Linked DNA regions of Acidicapsa acidisoli. The protein of the gene in region 1 interacts with the protein of each later gene in a pairwise test. Links are inferred from orthologs where the notes say so. Each region holds a gene or a part of one and is shown in the gene's direction. Other genes may lie near its edges.

The links.
Region 2: the proteins of OHL23_RS12950 (region 1) and grpE interact in binary tests that used the Escherichia coli proteins (3 or more experiments, as listed by UniProt). The link is inferred for Acidicapsa acidisoli from one-to-one orthologs.

Annotation. Positions count from the first base shown.
Region 1 is NZ_JAGSYI010000002.1:698,567-703,717, reverse strand. Bases 1,236-4,088 are described here. They hold OHL23_RS12950 (Nramp family divalent metal transporter), read left to right. Parts: upstream 1,236-1,919; coding sequence 1,920-3,257; downstream 3,258-4,088. Other genes in these bases: OHL23_RS12945 (GNAT family N-acetyltransferase), read left to right, coding at 3,629-4,088; OHL23_RS12955 (metal-dependent transcriptional regulator), read left to right, coding at 1,236-1,824. In the rest of the region: OHL23_RS12960 (hypothetical protein), read left to right, coding at 300-797; more of OHL23_RS12955, read left to right, coding at 1,129-1,235; more of OHL23_RS12945, read left to right, coding at 4,089-4,177; OHL23_RS12940 (GH39 family glycosyl hydrolase), read left to right, coding at 4,245-5,151. UniProt on the Escherichia coli protein: H(+)-stimulated, divalent metal cation uptake system. Involved in manganese and iron uptake. Can also transport cadmium, cobalt, zinc and to a lesser extent nickel and copper. Involved in response to reactive oxygen.
Region 2 is NZ_JAGSYI010000003.1:499,415-503,521, reverse strand. Bases 1-2,959 are described here. They hold grpE (nucleotide exchange factor GrpE), read left to right. Parts: upstream 1-1,162; coding sequence 1,163-1,756; downstream 1,757-2,959. Other genes in these bases: dnaJ (molecular chaperone DnaJ), read left to right, coding at 1,790-2,920; hrcA (heat-inducible transcriptional repressor HrcA), read left to right, coding at 1-1,039. UniProt on the Escherichia coli protein: Participates actively in the response to hyperosmotic and heat shock by preventing the aggregation of stress-denatured proteins, in association with DnaK and GrpE. It is the nucleotide exchange factor for DnaK and may function as a thermosensor.

The DNA of each region.
Region 1 (5,151 bases):
TCACAAATGGGGTGATAGTAAACTCGAACTTTTCTCTGGCGTCTGATGCTTCTTCTCGAACCATTTGTGCCCTCTATTGCGTTAGCCGCTTTTCACTCCAAACATATCAGCCGTTTTCTATGCGTCCCGAAACTCACCCTTTGTGGGAATGAAGTCTATACGGTGATCCGACACATTTAGCTCCTGCCATCTCACCAACCTTTCATTTGCGTAGAATTACCCACAATTCCAGCACAATGAAGAGAGTCGGCTGCCATAAATCTTCAACACCGGTTCCAGCCGCCGAAGGAGTCAAGCGAATGTCAGAAGGCACGCAAACTGCAACCGTCGAATATTCCAAAGAATCAGTGAGAACCAAACTGGCCAAATATGTACAGCAGGCCTTGGTCACACCGGCAAAACCCGCGGAACCCTTCGATCTTTCCTGTCCCGCCGCCGCCAACCCCGCCGTCGCTCGCTGCTCCCAGGCCTACACAACTGCTCACAGCTCAGCCGCCAAGCAGGGGGAGAACAAGTGGGACAGTGAGCGTGCAGCCAAAATCGCCTATCGGAACGCCATGCCGCCGCTCTCCGGCCCAAAGAACATCCGCGATTTCATCGCCTGCGTCGCCCACGCCATGCTCATCGACGCCATCAACGGCTCAGATGCCGCCCGGCTTCTTTACGCCGCCCAGATCGCCTCCGCCGCCCACAGTTCGCTGCTAAGAAAGAAGAACAAATCCAGCACAAAAACAGCCCCAAAACCCCCTGAAAATGAGCATATTTCACACCCAATTTCGTCATTAACTCCAGCATAATGAAACAGATACAACAAAAACAAGGTACCCCCTACCCCCACCCTGAAGATTGACCGGTTTTTTTTTTCTCCTACGGCACACCAATTCGAGTAGTGGGTCAGTTTGAAGGGCAGGGCTTCAGCGTGGAGGGGATGGACTTGAGATTGAAGGGTACGGGCTTTAGCCCGTACATTAAGCCATGCAATATCAAGGGGCTTTAGCCCCTGAGGGCTTGCCTTTCTCAAACTGACCAGACTCCAATTCGCATCCGCCCGCGATCTTCTCTATCATTCGAATGCAACCTGAAAACCAGAAGTCAGCCCCAAATCTGCCCCCGTAAGCGCCGCAAACCATGACCGAATCCATCACCGTCTCCAAAGAGGACTACCTCAAAGCCATCCTCGAAGCTGAATCCGAAGGCCTTCACGTCATCCCGGCCACGCTCGCCCATTGGCTTTCCGTCTCCGCCCCAGCCGTCACCATGGCCCTCAAGCGCCTCAAACGTGACGGCTTCGTCGAAGTCAAGCCCGACGGCATCGTCCGACTAACCGCGAGCGGCAAAGAGACCGCCTACCGCACCGCCCTCCGCCATCACCTCATCGAACGCATGCTCTCCGAAATCTTCGGCATGGAGTGGTACGAAATCCATGCCGAAGCCGAGCGCCTCGAACACGCCGTCTCACCCGCCTTCGAAGCCCGCCTCATCGAAAAACTCGGCGAACAGGGAACCTGCCCCCACGGCAACACCGTCCTTCCCGAAAGCCCGACTCAGCGCCGCCGCCGTGGCCTGATCCAACTCTCCGAAGCCGCCGAAAACGCCGATTACGTCGTCACCTCACTCTACGAACGCGACCCCAAACTGCTCGTTTTCCTCTACCAGTCCGGCATCAGCCCCACCACCCGTATCCGCCTCGTCGCCAAAAACTACGACCAGACCGTCTCCATCGAAACTCCCCTCGGATCAACCACCCTGGGCCGCCCCGCCGCCGAACGCGTCTGGGTCAAACGAGTCCCACTTCGGGACGGCGCAAAAGATTCGATGAGATAAAACGCGGCAAATAATATTTATTAACCATGGTTAATGCCCTATGGCATACTCTTGCTAAGGGGGCAAGTCCGTCCCTCTAAACCATGGCGACCCAGATGACCGAAAATCCGTCCGGCGAAATCCCTGTCGAAGTCCTTCGCCCCTCCATGCCGGACATTTTTTCCTCGGTGCGCGTCTCTCAATCGCCGCATCTCTGGCGCCGCCTCCTCGGTTTCATCGGCCCCGGCTTCCTGATCTCCGTCGGCTACATGGACCCCGGCAATTGGGCCACGGACCTCGCCGCCGGTTCGCGCTACGGCTACACCCTGCTCTTCGTCATCATGCTCTCGAACCTGATGGCCATCCTGCTGCAAAGCCTGGCCATCAAATTAGGCGTCGCCACCGAACAGGACCTAGCCCAGGCCTGCCGCGCCAACTCCAGCCGCCCGGTAGCCTACGCCCTCTGGTTCATCGCAGAAATCGCCATCGCCGCTTGCGACCTTGCAGAAGTCATCGGCTCGGCCATCGCGCTGCAACTGCTCTTCCACATCCCGCTGATGATCGGCGTGCTTATCACCGGTGTCGACGTGCTTTTCATCCTGCTCCTGCAAAATCGTGGCTTCCGCTATCTCGAAGCGCTGGTCATCGTGCTCATCGGCACCATCGCCGCGCTCTTCGGCATAGAAATCTTCCTCTCCCGCCCCGAATACGCGCCCATTCTCGCCAACCTGCTAATTCCGCAAAGCCGCCTGCTCACCGACCCCGAAATGCTCTACATCGGCATCGGCATCCTCGGCGCGACCGTCATGCCGCACAACCTGTATCTGCACTCGGCCATCGTCCAGACACGCGACTACCCCCGCACAACCGAAGGCAAGCGCGAAGCCATCCGCTTCGCCAACTGGGACTCAGCCGCGGCCTTGACCATGGCTCTATTCGTCAACGCTGCGATTCTGGTCGTCGCAGCCGCTGTCTTCCATCGCAGCGGCCACACCGAGGTCGCCGAAATCGAAGATGCCTTCCGGCTGCTTTCCCCGTTGCTCGGCGTCGGAGCCGCCAGCGGCCTCTTCGCCATCGCGCTTCTCGCCTCCGGCCAGAACTCGACTCTGACCGGAACCCTCGCCGGCCAGGTCGTCATGGAAGGCTTTCTCAACATCCGCCTGCCCCAGTGGCAGCGCCGCCTGATCACGCGCCTCGCCGCCATCATTCCCACCATAATCGTCGTCGCGCTCTACGGAGAACACGGCACCGCAAAGCTCCTGATTTTCAGCCAGGTCGTCCTGAGCATGCAACTCAGCTTCGCCGTTTTCCCGCTGGTAGCCTTCACCAGCGACCGCCGCAAGATGGGTCAGTTCGTAAACGCCGCATGGCTCAAATGGCTGTCATGGACGGTAGCCGTAGTCATCGCTGGCCTGAACATCTGGCTGCTCATCCAGACATTCCAAGGCCACTAATTAAGCTTCTTTGAACTGGAAATAGGCCAGATTCATATTGCCTTCGGTCAAGATGTGAACGGTCAACACATTCTTCCCAGCCGCCAATTTCAACCTCATCAGATCTTTCATCACTGAGTGATTGGACACGGCCAGAATAGCTATCGATTTTGCTGGGGCGAAAGCACTTGATTTTGGGCGCATCGGGACATGCTACCATTTCGTCGTTGCCTATGATCGTCTCTCGCTAGATTCGCGCCCGAAGCACTTCACCGCCATTCACTGCGGCAAGAAGGCTATGCCCGATTTTTGAACCCAGGCCGGAAGGCCGGTAATCCGAGAGCGAACAAATGATCCACAATCAGGCACACAGACCCTCGATATTCCCACCGATGCCCATCTTCGAGGACATCGCCACGCCGCGTCTTGACCTCGTCGCCGTCACGCCCGAATCGCTCCTCATTCAACGGCGAAACAGCCCGGCCATGAGAATCGAACTAGGAAGCGTCCTCGGCGCTGAAGTTCCCGACGAGTGGCCGCACGAGAATTGGGAGCTGCATGTCTTCGAATACCTGTTGAAACTCTTTGCCGAGACCCCGGAAGCGATTGGCTGGTGCCGCTATCTGGCCGTCCGCCATGAAACCGGTCGCACGCTCATCGGCACCTTCGGTTGCGGACTGCCGAAGCCCGACACAGGAGAAGCAGAGATCGGCTATGGAATCCTTCCAGTCTGGCAGCGCCAGGGTTTTGCGTCCGAGGCCGTCGTCGCGATGCTCCCGTGGCTTCAATCGCGCCGAAAGATTCGAGCCTTCGTCGCGCAAACCTTTCCTCATCTGCGCGGGTCGATCCGCGTACTCGAAAAGACTGGCTTCGCGCCCGCAGGCACTGGCTACGAGGAAGGCACGATTCTCTTTCGGCGCGGCCCCGTTGAGACTCCTTAGGCTCCAAATGCGTTAATATCGCTCCTGTCGAATCAATATCAGAAATCGTTTCCCTGGAGCGAGAGCATTGCGATTCAACCCAATACTGCCAGCCGGAATTGCCTGGACCCTTGCCGGAGCCATCGCTTGCGGACTCCTGCCCCCTACTGTCTACGCGCAGCCACCCCGGCCCGTCACCATCACCGTTCACGCCGACAAAACCATGGGTCCCTACAAGCCCATCTGGAATTTCTTCGGCGCGGATGAGCCGAATTACATCTCAGCCCCAAACGGCCAGAAACTGCTTCATGAACTCAGCGCTCTGAGCCCCGTTCCCGTCTATTTCCGTCCGCATAACCTGCTGACAAGCGGCAACGGTGAAGGTTCGCTTAAGTGGGGCTCGACCAACGCCTATACCGAAAAGCCCGACGGAACTGTCGTTTATGACTGGACCATCACCGACCACATTTTCGACGCCCTCACTGCTGCCCATGTGCGTCCTCTGGTCGAGATTGGCTTCATGCCCGAAGCTCTTTCAATCCATCCGGAGCCCTATCGTCACACCTTTCCCAAAGGCGACATCTACACCGGCTGGAGTTATCCTCCGAAGGACTACGATAAGTGGGCGAAGTTAGTCGGCGCATACGCCGCGCACCTCAGGCAGCGATATGGCGCAAGCGTCGACCAATGGATGTGGGAAATCTGGAATGAGCCGGATATCGGCTACTGGCACGGAACGCCCGAAGAGTACGACCACTTATACGATGTAAGCGCCAACGCAATCCGCACCGTGCTGCCGAACGCGCGCATCGGCGGTCCCGAATCGACCGGAGTAGCATCCAGCCGCGCCGAAGCCTTCCTGCGCCAGTTTCTGGAGCACTGCGCCCACGGAGTAAACACCGCGACCGGCAAGACCGGCACGCCGCTCGACTTCATCAGCTATCACCCCAAGGGCAGGCCAGTTTCCGTGAATGGCCACGTCCGCATGGACATTG
Region 2 (4,107 bases), on another replicon or contig:
GTCCCAGGCTGTGGCCCGTTATTTCGAAAACAAGGATGGGCTGAGTTCCGCGACCATTCGGAATGTGATGGCCGTGCTCGGCGATACCGGCCTACTGGACCAGCCGCACACCTCCGCGGGCCGCGTCCCGACCCCACTAGCCTTCCGCTACCATGTCGCCCAATTGCAGCAGTCCTCGCGTGGCGCTTCGACGGCGCCCGCCAGCCAGTTGAATCAATTAAGCGAACAGCGGCGCGAGCAGATCGACGACAGCTTTGCCGGGGTGAACTCTCCCTTGCAGTATCTGGAGCGCACATCGCACGTGCTGGCGCTGATTTCAAACGGCTTGGGCGTCGCCGTGGCAAATGCCCAGTCGGCTGTGCAGCAGATTCTGGAGCATATTCATTTTTCGCGGCTGTCGACCGGGCGTGTCCTCGCGGTGCTGGTGACCAAGGCCGGCGCGGTGCAGGACCGCGTGCTGACGATCGACCGGGAGCTGAGTTACGACGATCTCGAGATCGCAGCGCGGTATCTGAACGAGAATTTCCGGGGCTGGCCGCTGGATCGGATTCGCGTCGAAGTGGCGCGGCGCATAGAAGCCGAGCAGGCCGAGTATCAGAATCGCCTGCGCGCGCTCGATGAACTTTGCCGCCAGGGAGCGCTGGCCGGAGAAGCAGCAGGTCCGATGATTTATGTCGAAGGCATGGCCAATCTGTTGGCGGGAGAACTGGATCGCGAGCGGCTCCGCCAGATGCTCTTGGCGATGGAAGCGAAGCAGCGGCTGGTAGAACTTCTGAATGCCTATGTGGATGCGCGCCAGCACGAGGTGCGGGTCGTGGTCGGCCTGGATGAAGCAATGCCTGCGATGCAGGATTTAGTGCTGGTGGGCGCTCCTGCCCGGTTTGGTGCGGAGAACATGGGCACAGTAGCTGTAATTGCACCAACGCGTATGCAATATCAGGAAATGATTCAGGCGGTCAGCTACATTGCGAGGCTCTCGGATCGCGTGCTTTCGGAGCGGCCGCCGCTGGATCGTGTTTCGGACGGGCCTCCGCAATAGAGGCTCGTGTAGTCAGGCGTTTCGAGGCGAGCCGCGTGCGATTCGACAAAATCAGGTTTAATAACAGAGTAGGCAGTCATGATATCCATCCCTGAAAATCGGGGATGAGTAAGTTGGAGTCATATGGCAGAGCAGGAAAATGAGTACGGAGTAACGCAGGCAGTGGATTCGGATGTGCTGACCCAGGAAGAGGGCACGCAGAGCGAGGCAAAGGCCGGAGTGGTCGAGATCGCGGAAGCGGCGCCGTCAATTAGCCCGGAGCAGTTCGCCGCGTTGAAAACTGAGCGGGATCAGCTGCTCGACCGGCTGGCGCGTTTGCAGGCTGAGTTTGACAACGCCCGTAAGCGGCAGGAGCGTGAGAAGCAGGATTTTCGCGACTACGCGACAGGCTCGGTCGTCGAACAGTTCCTGCCCGTCCTGGACAATTTCGCGCTGGCGCTGAATGCGACTGGCTCCGCCGAGCAGTTGCGCACCGGTGTCGAGTTGATTGTGAAGCAAATGGATGAGGCGCTGAAGCAGCTCCAGGTGCAGGCGATTCCGACGGTCGGCCAGCAGTTCGACCCGCGCGTGCACGAGGCGCTTGGTTCGGTCGAGCGCGACGATCTGCCGGACCATTCCGTAGCCGAGGAGATTCGCAAGGGCTACCGCATTCGCGAGCGCCTGCTGCGCCCAGCCATGGTGCGCATCGTTTCCAATCCCAAACAGACTGAAGCATAAGTCGCGCAAGCACAGGGAAGACACCCAAATACAATGGCAACCAGGAATACTGTGAGCAAAGCAGACTACTACGAAGTCCTCGGGGTCACGCGAGAGGCCAGCGAGGCAGAGCTGAAGGCCGCCTATCGCAAGCTGGCGATGAAATATCACCCCGACCGCAACCCCGGCGACCCCAAGGCTGAAGAGCGCTTCAAGGAAACCAGTGAAGCCTACGGCGTACTGAGCGACGCGGAGAAGCGCGCAGCCTATGATCGCTATGGCCATGCCTCGACGAGCACCGGATTCAATGGCGGTTCTCCGTTCGGAGACGCGACCGATCTGGGCGACATCTTTGGCGATCTCTTCGGCGAGATGTTCGGCGGGGGCGGACAGCGGCGTGGTTCGCGGGTGCAACGCGGCGAAGATCTGCGCTATGACATCACCATCGAGTTCGAGGACGCGGTCTTCGGCAAAGAGACCGAGATCAAGGTGCGCCGCCGTGAAAACTGCGCCGCATGCCGTGGAACAGGCACAAGCACCGGCCGCGGACCGTCGGTCTGCGCCACCTGCCAGGGACGCGGCCAGTTGCGCTACCAGCAGGGCTTCTTCTCCGTGGCGCGCGCATGCAGCAACTGCGGCGGATCGGGCACTGTGATCACCGACCCCTGCACCACCTGCCGGGGCGAGACACGCGTTGTGCGCGAGTTCAAGATGAACGTCAAGGTGCCCGCTGGCGTCGAAGACGGAACGCGCATTCGTTACTCTGGCGAGGGCGAGTCAGGACGCTTCGGCGGCCCGCGCGGCGATCTTTATGTAGTGCTGACCGTTCGTCCTCACGACTTCTTCGAGCGCGACGGCTATGATCTGCACTGTGTTGTGCCGATCTCGTTCCCACAGGCAGCGCTCGGCGCGGAGATTCAGATTCCCGCTCTCGATGGCGAAGTAACCTTGCGCGTGCCAGAAGGAACCCAGAGCGGCAAGGAGTTCCGCATCCGCAACCACGGCGTGCCTCACCTGAACGAAAGCGGTCGCGGCGACTTGGTCGTCGAAGTAATGGTGCAGACCCCAAAGAAGCTTTCCCGCACACAACGCGAACTCGTGCGCCAGCTCGCGGAAAGCATGGAAGTCGAGAACAAACCCGCTTCGCGCAATATGCTGAACAAGATGAAGGACCTGTTCAGCTAGGCGATCCCGGCAGAATCAAGCTATGTGTGAACCCCATGTCCTACCGGGAATCTTCCAGGCGGGCCTTGGGGTTTATTTATTTGGCGAACCAGACGGAATCTGCGCGCTGTACTTGTCCCAATTTCTGATTAACTCGGAAACTACGACATGCCCCACCGTATACGCGCTTTCAAGCGAAGGCAGATAAGCTCCGTACTGCCCGATGCGCTGATTTGAGAGGCTGGTAGCGGCATCTATTCCTTTGGCCTGTTGGTCGTAGTTGCTTACCGTTCGCAGAACGAGAATTCGCTGCCAATCGACCTTCCCGGCTTTGGCCAGATACTGCAGCGATTGCAACGTCCCGGTATCTTCCATCGCTGTAGTCGCAAAACGCCCCTCGCCATTGGTGAAGTAGCTCATCCAGCGCGTGGCCCAGTCATCCATCCGCTTGCCGTGCCAGTAAGTCGAGGACGAAACCTCGTCGCCAAGCAGCACCTGCGGCGGATTGTGCGCCGCCGCTCCGTCAAACCGCGTGCGAATCTCCTTCAAGTGGTCCGAGTCCGGGAGCACCGTGTTTTTTGTAAGCCCATAAGCCCAAAGCATCAGATCGCGGTTGGTCTGGTAGACCTGACCGGGCAGCGGAGTAGCGGGAGCCTCAAACGGAGCCGCTTTGCGCAAAGGCAACATCCCGGTCGGCCAGTCGGGCGGCATTTCCCGCGCATCGATCTAGTATCCAAGATCGCCGTCAACGACCCAGTTGGCCCATACGGCTGAACCGAGCGACGCCTGTTCCGGACTGCCCCCGGCAATCCCGGCAATCAGCCAATAGGCGTGCGAGAGGTCAAAGCGCGGGTCGAGCCCCAGCGCCATGATCGTGGCTGCAGCGTGCGCCGTGCCCTGTCCAGTGACGATGGCCAGCTCGCCATCGGAATTCATGCGCGCATCGTGATACGCAGCCGGAAGCGGAAACACCCGGTCGAGATGGTCGCGCTCGACCCAGTACTGCAATTCTCCGGGCGCATCGCCGGTGTCAGCGCCTACCTCGAACATGGTGACGACCACCACTTTGACAGGAATCGGAGCGGAAACCGCCTTGACCGCAGTTTGCGCGAAAAGAACGGAAGAGAAGAGAAGTGCGAGAAAGCAGGGAAGAATGCGCAGAATTTTCATGATCAATTTGCCTATCGTACGGCAGAGAATCGCTTCTT